3 regions of the Paenibacillus jiangxiensis genome follow, and region 1 is predicted to be linked to each of the others. Evidence: riboswitches for the same ligand, from Rfam matches in the RefSeq annotation. Region 1 holds a riboswitch; each other region holds the start of a gene.
What was found. Region 1 has a riboswitch for glycine ahead of gcvT (glycine cleavage system aminomethyltransferase GcvT). Riboswitches for the same ligand answer to the same signal wherever they lie in the genome.
Positions count from the first base shown of each region.

Region 2: it holds a riboswitch for glycine, as region 1 does, so the genes downstream of both, ACI1P2_RS22575 (amino acid permease) here and gcvT (glycine cleavage system aminomethyltransferase GcvT) in region 1, are expected to answer to the same signal.
Region 3: it holds a riboswitch for glycine, as region 1 does, so the genes downstream of both, sdaAB (L-serine ammonia-lyase, iron-sulfur-dependent subunit beta) here and gcvT (glycine cleavage system aminomethyltransferase GcvT) in region 1, are expected to answer to the same signal.

Region 1 is NZ_JBJURI010000013.1:64,998-70,473, reverse strand. Features, by position in the region: gene gcvPB (aminomethyl-transferring glycine dehydrogenase subunit GcvPB) at 1-339, opposite strand, end outside; gene gcvPA (aminomethyl-transferring glycine dehydrogenase subunit GcvPA) at 336-1,691, opposite strand; gene gcvT (glycine cleavage system aminomethyltransferase GcvT) at 1,733-2,833, opposite strand; glycine riboswitch at 2,926-3,019, opposite strand; glycine riboswitch at 3,033-3,111, opposite strand; gene gcvH (glycine cleavage system protein GcvH) at 3,489-3,884, shown strand; gene ACI1P2_RS14105 (PTS mannitol transporter subunit IICB) at 4,396-5,476, shown strand, end outside.
Region 2 is NZ_JBJURI010000026.1:38,987-44,462, reverse strand. Features, by position in the region: gene leuA (2-isopropylmalate synthase) at 1-922, shown strand, start outside; gene ACI1P2_RS22580 (histidine kinase N-terminal 7TM domain-containing diguanylate cyclase) at 1,162-2,844, shown strand; glycine riboswitch at 2,967-3,047, shown strand; gene ACI1P2_RS22575 (amino acid permease) at 3,180-4,532, shown strand; gene ACI1P2_RS22570 (ABC transporter ATP-binding protein) at 4,622-5,425, opposite strand; gene ACI1P2_RS22565 (FecCD family ABC transporter permease) at 5,425-5,476, opposite strand, start outside.
Region 3 is NZ_JBJURI010000047.1:17,500-22,975, forward strand. Features, by position in the region: gene ACI1P2_RS29330 (transporter substrate-binding domain-containing protein) at 1-132, shown strand, start outside; gene ACI1P2_RS29335 (amino acid ABC transporter permease) at 206-865, shown strand; gene ACI1P2_RS29340 (amino acid ABC transporter permease) at 881-1,531, shown strand; glycine riboswitch at 1,626-1,740, shown strand; gene sdaAB (L-serine ammonia-lyase, iron-sulfur-dependent subunit beta) at 1,923-2,609, shown strand; gene sdaAA (L-serine ammonia-lyase, iron-sulfur-dependent, subunit alpha) at 2,635-3,537, shown strand; gene ACI1P2_RS29355 (Ig-like domain-containing protein) at 3,636-5,476, opposite strand, start outside.

The DNA.
Region 1 (5,476 bases):
CTGAATGCTTTCTTCCGGCTGATAAGGATGGATTTTCGCAAAGCCGGAATAACGCGCAACGTCTTCGTTAACTTTCGGATTGTATTTCATTGTACAGGAGCCAAGCGGATAAAAGCCGTTATCCACGCCGAAGTTGCGGCGGGACAGCTCCGTGTAATGACGGATGACGTCAACCTCGTAGACTTCCGGCAGTACGGCAGGCTCGCTGCGCAGCAGCTCGGATGGAATAAGTTCGTCAGCAGGACGGCGGGGCACATCGCATTCGGGCAGAGAAAATGCGATACGGCCGGGACGGCTTAGTTCAAAAATCAGCGGCATATCATGTTCGGATTGAGTCATAACAATTCCTCCAGCACCGATGCGAATTGGTCAATCTCTTCTTTGGTTCTTTGCTCCGTTACGGCAATCAGCATATGATTTTTGTATTCTTCGTAGTCTCTTTCGAGATCATAACCGCCGATAAAACCGGCGTCCAGCAGACGTGATTGCAGGGAAGGCATATCTGTATTCTCCGGCAGGACGAGCACGAACTCATTAAAGGTCGGGGAAGTGAACGCAGCGTTCACTTCCGGCAGGGATGTGAGACGTTCAAGGGCGTACCGGCTTTTATGCAGATTCAGTTCGGCTACCTCTTTCATGCCGCTTCTGCCCATGACGGACATATACACGGACGCAGAGAGGGCAAGCAGCGCCTGATTGGAGCAGATGTTTGATGTCGCTTTTTCGCGGCGGATATGCTGCTCGCGTGCCTGCAGGGTAAGAACAAATCCCCGCTTGCCGTTGCGGTCCTTCGTTTGGCCGACGATTCTTCCCGGAATGCGGCGCATATGCTCCTGTGATACGGCAAAGTAACCGCAGGTCGGCCCACCGAGCGAAGAAGAGATGCCGAGCGGCTGCGCGTCGCCTACCACGATATCAGCTCCCAGCTTGCCTGGCGCTTCTAGCAGCCCGAGTGAGAGCGGATTGGAGCTGACCACTAGCAGCCCTTTTTGGGCATGAATCAGGTCGGCCATTGGACGGAGATTCTCAATGGAGCCGAAGAAGTTAGGATTTTGCACCAACACGGCGGCGGTATCCTCCGTTACCGCTGCTGCGAGCGCCTCGGGATCGGTGACGCCATTTTTGCAACCTACCTCAACAATCTCCAGGTTGAGGCCGTGCGCGTAAGTGTTCAGCACCTGCCGGGCTTCAGGATGAACGGCGCGGGATACGACAAGGCGCTTGCGCCGTGTGGCGGCTGCCGCCAGATTGCCGGCTTCGGCCAGCGCGGTGGCTCCGTCATACATACTGGCATTGGCTACCGCCATGCCGGTAAGCTCGCATATATAGGATTGGAATTCAAAAATAGCCTGCAGCTCTCCCTGGCTTACTTCCGGCTGATAAGGGGTGTATGCCGTATAAAATTCCGAGCGGGAAATGACATGATTAATCACGGACGGAATATGGTGATCATAGATGCCTGCGCCCAGAAAGCTGGCGTGGGTCTCGCTGCTGGCATTGCTGCCGGCTAGCGCCGACATATGGCGGGTCAGGGCCCGTTCATCCAGTCTTGAAGAAACGGGCAGCTCGCCCCGGAAACGAATTTTTTCGGGAATATCCTTGAACAGGTCCTCAATGCTGTCGGCGCCGACTGTATGAAGCATCTCGGCGCGATCTTGCTTGGTCATCGGTAAGTATCTGTGCTGATTCATTGGCTGCGCTCCTCTCAATATCCGTTATGTTCCGGTTATCTCTATTTCGTTCGTTTGTAGAACGGTGCCTTAATAACCTCTGCTTTGAGGCGTTTGCCCCGGATTTCTACCTCAACCTGCGTGCCAAGCTGGGCAAAATGGCTGTCAATCAGCGCAAGCCCCAGATTCCGCTTCAGGGTAGGGGACTGCGTTCCTGTCGTCACTTCGCCAATCTGCTCCGACTCCGCGAATACCGGATAATGTGAACGCGGAATGCCGCGGTCCAGCATTTCCAGGCCAACGAGCTTGCGTGGAGTCCCTTGCTCCTTCTGTGCAAGCAGTGCTTCATGACCGATAAACGGCCCTTTATCCAGCTTGACGAAAAAGCCCAGGCCCGCCTCCAGCGGGGAAATGGTCGCAGACAGCTCCTGGCCGTACAGCGGCAGTTTCGCTTCGAAGCGCAGCGTGTCCCGTGCACCCAGACCGGCGGGCACCAGCCCGTGGGTTTCCCCTGCTTTCATCAGCCCCTGCCAAATCAGCGGGGCATCCTCGGTACGGCAGTAGATCTCGAAGCCGTCTTCTCCTGTGTATCCAGTGCGGGATATGAGTGCTGACGCCCCGAACAAATTGGCATGCTCAACAAAACGGAAGGAGCCGAGTGAAGTGACATCGCTGTCTACGGTGCCGGTAAGGATGTCTACTGCTGCAGGACCCTGAAGGGCAAGCAGCGCAGTTTGATCTGATACATTTTCCATTTGCACATCGGCCGGTTTATGCTGCTGCAGCCATTCCCAATCCTTCTCGATATTCGAGGCATTCACGACGAGCATGTAGGAATCGCGGCCGCGTTTGTAGACAAGCAGGTCGTCCACGACACCTCCATCCGGGTAACACATCAGCGTGTACTGGGCCTGGCCGTCTTCCAGCCTGGATACGTCGTTAGTGGTTACATGCTGCAGAAAGCTTACCGCTTCAGCGCCTGTTACGTTGAACTCTCCCATATGGGAGACATCGAACAGTCCGGCCCGTTCTCGTACGGCTTCGTGCTCCTTTTGGATGCCGCTAAACTGGACAGGCAGCTCCCAGCCGCCAAAATCAATGCAGCGCACGCCGGGATACCCGGCATACAGCGGGTACAGTGGTGTTCTTTTCAATGCGGTCAACACAATTCACCTCGCAAAAGAGTTGGCACAGCTTATGGAAAAGCAAAGAAGGACAGGCCAAAGAAGGGGGACATGGCTTTCCAGCCATTCCATTCTTCAGCTCTGTCCTTGATACCTGAGAGTTGCCCTGCTTGGTTACAGGTTTCCCCTTGGGTGACCCGCTGCTGCGGATTCTCTCCAGAGTTGCGTCCGGTAAAGGTCCTTTTGCCTGAGAGATTCACCGCTTGCCGGCTTACTCCTTCGGCGTTACCTGCTGATTCCGCGGATACAAGGCAAGCACGGGGCTGGCTTCACACTTCACACTGCCAATCCGCCCGGTCCTGTTCAGACGCGCCTTGGCGCATCATTTTCCCGGAATATCGGTAATCTCTCCCTATACGTTCATCCGCTATTCAATCTATAACCATTAATACGCGATCACCGGACATATGTCAATAAATTTGTCATATTTTAAGACGGATAACAAAATGTAAGCCATTACCCTTCCTTTAGTGCTTTAATCCGGAAAAAAAGAAGTGGTTTTTTGTAAGCAATATTGACATTTAAATCTTGCTTGGCTTAATCTTACGTTGAAAAAGAGAAAGCGAAAGAACAGCTTAGGGGAACATCAAAGTGTTTTATGGCCGAAAATTCCAGTGGAAATGGAGCGGTATACATGAGCGAAGTTAAAGAAAACTATTTGTACAGTGAAGAGCATGAATGGGTGAAAATTACGGAAGAAGGAACCTTGCTGGTCGGCATCTCCGATTTTGCGCAGCATCAGCTTGGCGACATTGTGTTTGTCGAGCTGCCCGAGGAAGGCGGAACTCTGGAAGCTGGCGCAAGCGTGGGTACAATCGAATCTGTCAAAACGGTGTCCGATCTGTATGCTCCAGTAAGCGGTACGGTGATTAAAGTGAACGGGTCGCTGCAGGATTCGCCTGAGCTGGTCAACAGTTCGCCGTACGAGGATGGCTGGATGCTTGAAATCCAGGTGGATGGCGACATTAATGATGCAGTAAGCAAACTGCTGAGTGCAGAAGCGTATAGCCGGCTTGTGGAAGAGGCTTAATGAAGCATTCACTCTAAAATAGGATATTTGTCCTATTTGCTACGTTTTTTTCGAAAAAACGACATAAAGTGTATGCAAGCGTATATTCGTTTTTGCAAGCATATTGATAAGCATGGCAGCCTGATATCTCATGTGAGATACAGCGGCCATGCTTTTTGCCGTTTGGTCAACAACTTTGGAACCAAGACATAATGTTCAGGGAAATTGCGGTTAATACCGGCGAAGTTCGTTTATATTAAGGTATGACTATATGAATCGTATTTAGAGCATACTATTCTTCCCCCGAGAATCTTAAATTTAAATTTTGTCATCAACGTTCATGACGAAACTGCATTTTCATTTTATTGATGGAGATACCGTTTTCAATTAGGATGAAGGTAAGCAAAAGGATATGAGGCCTTTTACCTAAGGATTTGACAAAATCAGAAAAAGCGACAAATTCCTTTATTTCGTATCGAATTTTGACGAATCCTTAACCTGAAGGTTTCAATACATTGAGGAGGTTTTCAATATGAGTTCAGTGGACGCTAAGTCCGGAAGCGGCGGAGGCCTGCGCGTTGGAGTGCAGAAATTCGGACGCTTCCTGAGCGGCATGGTTATGCCGAACATGGGCGCATTTATCGCCTGGGGCTTGATTACGGCCCTCTTTATTCCAACAGGATGGATTCCAAACGAAAATTTTGCCACGCTTGTTGATCCGATGATCAAATACCTGCTGCCGCTGCTGATCGGTTACACAGGTGGTACAATGGTACACGGACAGCGCGGTGGTGTGGTCGGCGCGATCATGACGATCGGTGTCATTGTCGGCGCGGACATTCCAATGTTCCTTGGCGCCATGGCCGCAGGTCCGTTCGCGGCATGGGTAATCAAGCAGTTTGACAAAGCGGTTGAAGGCAAAATCAAATCCGGCTTCGAGATGCTGGTTAACAACTTCTCCGCAGGTATTATCGGTGCCATTCTGGCACTGCTTGCACATACGATTATCGGTCCGGTAATCGAAGTGATCAGTAAAGTGCTGTCGTCCGGAGTTCAGTTCTTGATGGACGCAGGATTGCTCCCACTTGTCAACATCATCATTGAACCTGGTAAAGTATTGTTCCTGAACAACGCCATTAACCATGGTATCCTGACACCAATTGCAACAGAGCAAGCTTCGCAAATGGGCAAATCGATTCTGTTCATGCTGGAGTCCAATCCGGGACCAGGTCTTGGCATTTTGCTTGCATACTGCTTCCTGGGCCGCGGTTCGGCTAAAGCTTCCGCTCCGGGCGCAGCGATCATTCACTTCTTTGGCGGTATTCATGAGATTTACTTCCCGTACATTCTGATGAGACCGATTCTGATCCTGGCTGCAATGGCCGGTGGTGTTGCAGGTACGTTTACATTCATGCTCACAGGCGCAGGTCTGGTAGCTGCTCCTTCGCCAGGCAGTATCTTTGCTTACTTTATTATGACGCCAAAAGGCGGTTATCTTCCGATGCTGGCCGGTGTCGTAGTAGCGGCGGTTGTCTCCTTCGTCGTTGCCGCGATTCTGCTGAAGACAGGCAAACAGACAGATGAGAGCCTGGAAGATGCATCCGAACGTATGA
Region 2 (5,476 bases), on a different contig from region 1:
AGGTGTGGCGGATGCGGAGCTGGGGATGCTGGCGGGAGCCCAGCGCGTTGAAGGCACTCTTTTTGGAAACGGGGAAAGAACAGGGAACGTAGATATTGTGACGCTGGCTCTCAACATGTATTCCCACGGGGTGGACCCGAAGCTGAATTTCGAGAACATCCCTGTGATCGCTTCCGTTTATGAACGGCTGACCAAAATGAGAGTGAGCGAAAGACACCCTTATGGAGGCGAGCTGGTATTCACCGCGTTCTCTGGTTCCCATCAGGATGCCATTGCTAAAGGAATGAAATGGCGCGAGGAAAAGGAACCTCAGCATTGGTCGGTCCCTTATCTGCTGATTGATCCCAAGGATATCGGCAGGGAGTATGAAGGTGATATTATCCGCATTAACAGCCAGTCCGGCAAAGGCGGAATCGGATATGTGCTGCAGCTGAAGTACGGACTCGATCTCCCGGCGAAAATGCGTGAAAATTTCGGATACTTCGTTAAAAACGTATCGGATCAGCAGCAAAAGGAACTGATGCCTGAGGAAATATACGATATTTTCGTGAAGGAATATGTGAACATACAAACACCTGTGGAGTTTATCAAATACCGCTCTACAGACAATGAAGATTTTCAAACCATCGTCACGATTCGGACCGGCAATGAAGTCAAGGAAATTACAGGCACCGGGAACGGAAGACTCGATGCGATCAGCAATGCTCTGCAAACCGATCTTGGACTGAATTATACCGATTTGATCTACAAAGAACACGCTCTGGAAACCGGCTCTAAATCACAGGCTGTCTCTTATATCGGTATCACGGCTCCGGACGGCAGCGTGTACTGGGGCTGCGGCATTGATGTTGATATTATGACCTCATCTGTAAAAGCTCTGTTCAGTGCTGTGAATCAATTTAGCCGTAATACCCAGGTATAAGTCTGGTCAGCAGAGATTAGAATAGATCATGTCAATGATCCATTAATAAAGTAACTGTGACCCTTCTGCAGCATGCAAAAGGGTCTTTTGCTGTGGATAGCAAAGAGCGATTCGTATAGCCTGTTGTGGTTTTTTTTAGTGATCTTATGATATTTATTTTAATATTTATTTATAAGGAATATACTATAATAGAATCGATGTGAATTATCGAAGTTGTCGGATTAAAAAGGAGAAGATTTGTGAGCTTATCCGTATGGTACGATCTCTCTTTGTTCCTCCTGTTATTTGCATTATTCGTATATGTGTTTGCAACTGTTACAATTACTGATTTGCGTAAAGTTTACCTTTTGTTCCATTTCCTGATGATGCTTTGGCCGCTGTGTCAATTTGCTACAGGTATTACGCGTGATGGGCATTTACAGCTGTTATATGTGACCCTGTCTTTTGTTGCGCTTTCGATGTTGGGGAGTGGTTGGCTTCTTCTAACAGCCTTTCTTACCGGAAATGCAAATAGATTAGGAAGAAAGAGATTACTCTTGCTGTCGATCCCCGCTGTTGTTGCAGCAGTCGGCGTAGCCATGAACCCGTTTAACCTGTTCGTAAAACCGCTGGGTGGCGGGTACATACATAGAGAATACGGTCCATGGTTTTGGGTTGTGATCGTCATTTTATTATGCTATTTTTTTGCTTCGCTCTCTTTTTTATTTGGGGCATTCCATTCTTGCAGAACGATATTAACCATCAAAAAACAAGTCAAAATAACGCTCTGGGGAATCTTCGTGCTGGCCACTTTTGCATTAACGGACCTGCTTCTTAATGTGGTCTTAAGGGAGTGGCTCCCGATCGTTCCGGGGTTGACCTCGGCGGGCATTTTTATCTCTGCTTTATTTTTTGTATTTGTCATTAAAAGATACAATGTTTTGGATATTGTCACCATCGCTCATGATGATGTGATCAATACAATTCCGTATGGAATTATGGTAGTAGACGAGAACGAATCCATTATTGAAGTCAACAAAGCCTTACGGTTATTTGTGGATGTAAATGTGGGGGACTATTTTGATATGGAGAAATTTCTGGGATCTGTTCGAGTAGCTGGCAGCAGCCGGAGGTTCCTCGATCATTACAAGTATAAAAATAATACGTTATCTCAAATTGAAATTATCATTGGGCGAGATATCGTGAGTCATTTTATATTGCAAGCTTCTCCAATCGTTGACTCTTACCGTATGCAAATTGGTCGTATTCTTATGTTTCAGGATGTCTCGCAAGAGCGCTATCTTGTAAAAGAACTAAATCGGCAGAATGAAATCCTGCGGGAACGCAATCATTCTCTTGATAGCATTCGCAACGAATTATCCATAGCCAATCAAAAACTCAGGGAAATGGCGCTTACGGACAGCTTGACAAATTGCTACAATCGCCACTATTTAACCGAACAGTTAACTCAACAGATTAAAGCCAATATTCAAGATAGGACTCCATTTTCACTAATCCTGTTTGATGTGGATTTCTTTAAAGCCATTAATGACCGCTTTGGACATGTCATAGGGGATGAAGTCCTTTATCGTACTGCCCAGACCGTTAAACAATCTCTTCGCAGTACGGATATTCTAATCCGTTACGGCGGGGAGGAATTCATCATCTATTTGCCGGATACAGACCGCCGGTTAGCTGAAGAGCTGGCGGAACAAGTGAGATTATTGGTAGAGTCCACTCGCATTTTGGTGGGGCAAGAAAACGAACCTGTTTCCATTACCCTCAGCATGGGGGGATTATCTGTTGAAAATTTTGAACATGAACATTTACCGGCCAGTCCGGAAGGGGACTTAATAGGACTCCTTTCTGAGGCAGATAAGGCGCTTTATCAAGCCAAGGCGAATGGACGCAATCGGATTAGATTTGCTGAATATCAAAAATAGAATTTACCACTGTTGACATTTTATTTAACTGGGATTAATATTGAAAAAACATTTCGCAAGAAGTTGACACTTAAAAATTTTATAATAAGCAGGCTATGATTGCTATGGATCGTACTATAGCAGGAGCAGCTTCTGGAGAGACCGCGGGAATTCCGTGGCGCCGAAGGGTTCACCATCTCAGGCAAAAGGACAGAAGAGTACTAAGTAATCCATTTGTTATGCTGATTTTCAGTATAACAAAGCTTATTTATTATTCTTATGACCATGAGATTGGAGCGATCCAATCTCTTTTTTTATTTGGCAAAATTCCGTTTGACATTAAGGAGGGTCCGGTTTTGGCGCAACAAGAATTGAAGAGAAATTTGAAAAATCGGCACGTTCAGCTCATTGCAATCGGCGGGACCATTGGTACCGGGTTATTTTTAGGATCGGGTAAAGCAATACAGCTGGCAGGGCCATCCATTATCTTTGCTTATTTCATCGTGGGAATCGCCGTTTTTTTTGTGATGAGAGCGCTGGGAGAACTTCTGTTATCCAAAGCGGGGTATCAGTCTTTTACAGACATTACCGAAGATTATCTTGGGCCGCGAACAGCATTTGTAACCGGATGGACGTATTGGTTTTGTTGGATCATGATCGCTATGGCCGACATCATTGCCGTTGGGATATACGTGCAGTATTGGTTTGATATTCCCCAATGGATACCTGTGATCATTTGCTTGATCATTTTATTGGGACTGAATTTATTAACGGTTAAAAGTTTTGGAGAATTGGAATTCTGGTTTGCTTTAATCAAGGTCGTGACGATTCTCGCACTGATTGCCATTGGCATTATATTGCTGGTGCTGGGATTCAAAACGGATACGGGAGAGGTTGCTTTAAAAAATATTTGGGGGCATGGCGGTATTTTTCCAAACGGGATTTCAGGCTTCCTGCTTTCCTTTCAAATGGTTGTGTTTGCTTATGTCGGTGTGGAAGTGGTGGGTGTATCGGCGGCGGAAACATCCAATCCGGAAAAAAATATCCCATCAGCCATTAATAAAATTCCTTTAAGAATTCTGTTTTTCTACATTGGCGCATTGCTTGCCTTGTTATGCATTAACCCATGGACGGAGCTGAATGCGGCAGAAAGTCCTTTTGTTAAAACATTTAGTTTGGTGGGGATTCCCATTGCCGCAGGAATTATTAACTTCGTCGTATTGACGTCAGCCGCTTCCGGTTGTAACAGCGGAATGTTTTCAACAAGCCGGATCTTATATAATTTGGGCAGGAATAATCAGGGTCCGTCCAATTTAGCCAAACTGAATAAAAATCATGTACCAAGCAACGCGTTATTCATATCCACACTGGTTGTTTCCGTGGGGGCTCTTTTAAGCAAGCTGATTCCGGAACAAGCTTTTGGCATTGTGACAACCATTAGCGCCATTTGTTTTATTTGGGTTTGGGGTGTCGTTCTTATTTGCCATATAAGGTACAAGAAGACACAGCCGCAATTACATGAACAATCCAAATTCAAAGCACCGTTTACGCCGTTCATTAATTATGCTGTCCTGACGTTGTTTGCATTCATTCTTATGGTAATGCTCTTCGCTGATGAGACTCGTCCGGCGTTATTATTGACACCGCTCTGGTTTATTCTATTATTTGCTGTGTATGCAAGCAGAAGAAGGGGAAGAACAACAAAGTAAAAAAATCAGCAATCCATAGATGGCTGACATCCGCTACGCCATGTGTTAACGTGACCTGATGTGTAAAAGGCATCCGATTCGGGTGCCTTTTATTCATTCACATGGTATCGTCCTCTTGGTATCACCAACGGAGAACCAGAAACGGGGTCTTTGATCACCGTGCAATCGAGCCCGAAAATGTCCTTGACCAATGTGCTTGTTATCACCTTTGATGGCTCGCCCTCTGCCACAAGCTTTCCTTTTTGAAGCGCAAAAATATGGTCTGCGTATCGCGCGGACAAGTTGATATCATGAAGAACCATGACAATGGTAGTTCCGTGTTTTCGGTTAAGGTCTGTGAGCAGGTCAAGAATTTCCACTTGATAGGTGATGTCCAAATAGGTTGTCGGTTCATCGAGCAATAAAATATCTGTTTCTTGCGCCAGAGCCATGGCAATCCAGACGCGCTGTCTTTGGCCGCCCGACAGCTCGTCAATATGATGGTTGGCAAGCTCGGTTATATCCATAATTCTCATCGCTTCCGCAACGGCCTCAACATCCTTTTTTGTCCATCCGCTGAGTACGGATTGGTGCGGAAATCTTCCTCGTCCCACCAAATCCGCAACAGAAATTCCTTCCGGAACAATGGGGGACTGCGGCAGCAGTCCCAAGATTCTAGCCAATTGTTTTGGTGGAATTTTGCCAATCGGCTTTCCGCCAAGAGAGACATTGCCGGATGCAGGCTTTATCAGCCTTGCCAGTGTTTTCAGAAGGGTAGACTTTCCGCAGCCGTTTGCTCCAATAATAACGCTTATTTTATTACTGGGGATAACAAGGTCTACTCCTTGTATAACCGTTCTATTCTCATAACCTGCTACGATTTGTTCGGCTTGAAAAAGATGTGTCGGTTTCATTATAGTTCTCCCTTTCGATTCATTCGGATGAGCAGGAAGATCAGATACGGT
Region 3 (5,476 bases), on a different contig from region 1:
CCATACGGCATCGCAGTCAAGAAGGGCTCCACTGATTTGCTGCAGGCAGTAAACGATACGCTGGCTGACCTGAAATCAAGCGGCGAATATGACAAACTTTATGAGCAATGGCTTGGCGTTAAACCTGAATAAGAGAATGGCGGAAGGAGCCGCAGCAGCGTGCTCCTTCTTTCTTGCCATCGGTTAACGGAGGTGTGATCCGCACATGCTAACTTTTGACGTTAATGTCCTGTTCAATTATTGGGACCTGTACATGGAAGGCTTCCTGAACACCATCAAGGTCAGCTTGATTGCTCTTGTGTCAAGCTTTCTGCTTGGGGCCTTGATTGCCATTTTCCGGATAGCACCCTTCAAGCCGCTGAATTGGCTTGGTACCGTTTATGTGGAAATCTTCCGGAATATCCCGCTGTTGATTACGGTCTATATTTTCTATTTGGGTCTTGGTCCTCTCGGCATCAACCTTGATGGTTTTGCTTCAGGCACTATTGGATTGTCCATTTATACCGCCGCTTATATAGCGGAAGCCATACGGGCGGGCATTCAGACGGTGCCCAAAGGCCAGATGGAAGCAGGGCGTTCGTCCGGTTTGACGTATAATCAAACGATGATCCATATCATTCTGCCGCAGGCCATCAAGATTGCGCTGCCGGCCATCGGCAATCAGTTCATTAACTTGTTCAAGAACTCATCCATTCTTGCCGTCGTTGCCGGCGCGGATTTGATGCTGATGTCCGACCGGATCAACTCGGAGACATTCTTGCCTGTCAGCGTTTATGCGTTCACCGCTTTATTATATCTGGTCGTTACCCTTCCGCTCAGCTTTTTCATGCTGTACCTGGAAAAGCGGCTGGCCAAAACATCTTAAGGAGGGAAGCCTGTTATGGATTTTACAGGATTATTTACTGGGCCTAACGTCAAATTTATACTGCAGGGTTTCCTCCTTACGTTGGAAGTCGGCATCTGGTCCATTGTTATCAGCACAATCGCGGGCATCATATTCGGAATTTTACGTTATACCCGAATTCCTGTTATTTCGCAGGCGGCTGCCACCATTATTGACCTGATCCGCAACCTGCCGCTTCTGCTCATCATTTATTTCCTGTTCCTCGTCCTGAAGCCGCTCGGATTTGATGTCGATTTGAAATGGTCCGCCATCATCGGTTTGTCCATTTTCGAAGGGGCCATGATTGCCGAGGTTGTGCGCAGCGGCTTGAAGTCTGTTGACAAAGGGCAGATTGAGGCCGCACGGTCTTCAGGTCTGAATTACGTTCAGACGCTGTGGCATATCATTCTTCCGCAGGGCCTGCGGCGCATGATACCGCCATTGGTCAGCCAGTATATTTCATTGATGAAAGATACGTCGCTGGCGGTCATTATCTCGCTGCCTGAGCTGACGCACAGCGCGCAGATTGCCGGCGCTCAGAACCAGTCGTTCGTTGTTCCTGCCCTACTGTTTGCGGCTTTCCTATATTTTGCCGTGAACTACAGCATGTCGCTAATTGCCAGGAAGCTGGAAGTACGGACCCACTGAACAGTCATGAGCTAGTCATGGGTCAATGAGCATTGACACGTTTACGGCTATCCTTTACTCTTAATTTGAATCATTGAATTGAATACCACCGCGGATGAGGCTGACGGGAGAGACCTGATCGATTTTTAGGATACAGGGCACCGAAGGAGCAAGCTGCACGGCACCCGGCCGGCAGTTAATCTCTCAGGTACATGTACCGCCAGCTGACGCAGCTCTGGAGAGTGCGTTTTTTTAGCCACCAAAGGGGTAAGACGGGTCAAGGCCTGTCAGAAACTCTCAGGTACAAAGGACAGAGACAAGGGACTATTTCCTTGTTCTGTCCTTTTTTTGCGCTTACATATTAACGTAGTAAGTGAATGAATACTGCACCATATTAAGGAGGAATGGATAAGTGCGCTTCAAGGATGTATTCTCCATCATCGGCCCGGCCATGACGGGTCCGTCAAGCTCGCATACAGCCGGTGCCGTGCGCCTTGGCCGCATGGCCCGGCACTGGCTTGGTGGAGTGCCTGAACATGCCAAAATGACACTGTACGGCTCTTTCGCGGATACTTACAAAGGACATGGGACGGATCTGGCCCTGCTGGGCGGCCTGCTTGATTATGACACAGATGATGCCCGCATCCCCGATGCTGAGCAGTGTGCGAAGCAGGCCGGGATGACCTTTGAGTTTGTTACGAGCGGCCTCCCCGCTCCTCACCCCAATACGGTCCGGTTCGAACTGCAGCGCGGCGGTGAAAAGCGCACGCTGCTCGGTTCATCCATTGGCGGAGGAAATATAAATGTGCAGCAACTCAATGAGTTCCGCGTCAATTTGACGGGTGAATTCCCGGCTCTGATCCTGCTTCATTCCGACAAGCCGGGCATGCTTGGGGCTGTAACCTCCTCACTCGGGGCAGCAGGGGTGAATATCGCTTATATGCATGTTGACCGCAAAGGGCGGGACGGTGAGGCTTTAACAGCGATTGAGACGGACAGCGCTGTCCCTGAACAGGTCATCACCGAGCTGCAATCACTAACCCATATGTATGAAGTGAGAAATATCGATATCCGCAGCAAAAACAGGCGGCAGCCATAGAAGATATTAAAAGGAGCAAAAACCTATGCGTTTCAGTCATCTTCACGAAATCAGCAAAATCTGCAAACAGGAGTCCAAAACAATCAGCGCACTAATGATTGAAGAACAATCCCGGGAGACGGACACGCCTGCCCAGGACGTGATCAGTCAGATGGCCGACTATTACGAGGTGATGAAGGAAGCCGTACGCCGCGGCCTGACGGAGGATACCGTATCACGCAGCGGTTTAACGGGCGGAGACGGCAAACGGGTGGCGGAGTATCTCCGGTCGGGAGAAACCTGCTCAGGAGAAGGCTCTGCGCTCGCCATGGCCTACGCCCTTTCCGTCTCCGAAGTAAATGCCTCAATGGGCCGGATTGTGGCTACGCCTACAGCCGGCTCCTGCGGTGTCATTCCAGGGGTGTTCATCAGTGCGCAGGAGAGATTCGGATGGACGGATGAGCATATGGTTCGCGGCCTCTTCACGGCGGGAGCCATCGGTTATGTGATCGCCAATAACTCATTTATCTCCGGCGCCGAAGGAGGCTGCCAGGCTGAGATTGGCTCCGCCATCGGCATGGCTGCAGGCGCTATGGTCGAGCTGCGCGGCGGCACTCCCGAGCAGGCGGTTCATGCTGTCGGCCTGGCCCTGAAAAACACGCTGGGCCTGATCTGCGATCCCGTTGCCGGTCTCGTCGAGATCCCCTGTATCGTGCGCAACGGGCTCGGGGCGGTAACAGCTCTGGCTGCGGCCGATATGGCACTGGCAGGTGTGCGCAGTGCCATTCCATCGGATGAAGTCATTGACGTCATGCTTGAAGTTGGCAGCGCCATGCCCGTCAAGCACCGGGAGACCGCCAAAGGCGGCCTTGCCCAAACCCCGACAGGCCGACGGATGACAGAAGCGCTGGCCGGCAGTCGCAAGGCAGAGGCAAGGGATAAGAGTTAGTTCCGTTCTTGCTTCAGCAGCGTACAAAGCCATCATGCACATAACAGAAGAAGGCCGTTCCCGTTTAAGCGGGAGCGGCCTTTCTGCTAATAACCCAATTATTTTTCTGTTACATTGACAACAACCTTGGCTGTCTTGCCTGCAAACTTCAGAGTGACGTTGGTTTTCCCTTTGCTGATGCCTTTTATCACTCCGTCTTTGGCCGTAGCCACAAGAATTCTGGAGGAGGCCCACACCCCTTTTTTCGTTACATCCCCCTCCGAACCGTCCATATACGTAGCCGTTCCGGTCAGTTGTACCTGCTGGCCGACAGTAAGGTTCAACAACACCTCGCTGGTTTCAAGGTATTTCAGTGCATCTACCGTAACCGGCACTCTGACCGTTTTACCGCCGTATTTTGCCGTAATATTGGTCTTTCCATATCCGGTTGCCGTTACGGTACCGCCTTTCACGGTTGCCACCTTGTAGCTGCCTGTTGTCCATTCTGCTTTATTAGTGACGTCGACTTTCGAACCGTCGCTTAGCGTTGCTGTAATTTTAAGATTACCTGTTTCACCGGTTTTTAGCGAAAGGGCAACTTCAGATGCTGTAATTTTGGTGGCCGTGTCTACCTGAACCGTAATGGTTACCTTTTGGCCGCCATATTTTGCAGTAATATTCGCTTTGCCTTTTTTATAAGCAGTGACATAGCCGTTTTTGATGGAAGCAATCGCCGTACTGCTTGAAGACCATTCCGCGTCTTTCGTTACATTTCTTGTATCGCCCTTCGAATTCGTTGCTGTGAGTGTAATCAGTTGTGGTTCATCTCCGGCCGACATGACAATCAGAAACTTATCAGCCTCAAGCTCAGCAGCAAGGCCAACTTCCACTTTAACGGTCGCTTTCAGACTCCCATAGGTTGCAGTTATAGTGGCTTCGCCCTCGGAAATACCTGTGATCAGGCCTGAAGAATCCACCGTCGCAGCTTTGGCGCTGCTTGTGGTCCATTCCGCTTCATTCGTTACATCTTCCGTTGTTCCATCTTTGTAGGTTACCGTCAGCTGCTGCTGATACGTATCATCAATATCGAGAACGAGTGATTTGGATTTCACTTCCAGCTTCGTAGGCTCGCCAACTGTAACGGTAACTGTTGCTGTTTTGCCATTGTAGGTTGCGGTAATAACCGCAGTCCCTTTGTTGTAAGCCGTCAGCTTACCCTTGTTTACATATACAATACTGTCCTTATCCGATGTCCAGGTCGCGCTATCCGTTACAACCTCCGTCGATCCGTCCGTATAGGTTACTTTGGCTGTCAATTGAACGGGTTCGCCATTCGGGGACATGGAAATTTTCGAGCTGCCGATGTCCAAATGGGATGCCGTCTCTACATTTACGGTAATGGTGGCCGATTTACCGCCATATGTCGCTGTAACCGTAGCGGTCCCGGAGTTATAAGCCGTGATCAGTCCTCCATCGGACACATAGGCAATATCCTCGTTGCTTGATGCCCACGTTGCCTGGCTCGTAACATCAGTTCCATTTTCATCCTTCAACACAGGCTGATGAGTGCCTTTGACATCAAGATAGACTTCTGATTTATCCACGCTCAGCTTGTTGACCTGGCCCACCTTTACAGGAAGGGTTGCCGTCTGTGTGCCGTAGCTTGCAGTAATCGTTGTGGTACCTGCACTGTAACCAATCACATAGCCTTCCTTCACATCTGCTACAGACGGGTTGCTGGACGTATAAGAAGCGCTTGCTGTCACATTTTTACGGGTACCGTCCGCAAACGTCGCAGTCAGCTCCAGCTGCTGTTTCCCGCCAACCGAATCAAGATTTACCTGGCTTTGGTTAAAGTCAAGATAACGGGCAACCTCCACGCTTACCTTGATCGTTACCGTTCTGTCCCCGTATTTGGCAGTGATCGTTGCTGCTCCTGCTTTATTGCCGGTGACTTTTC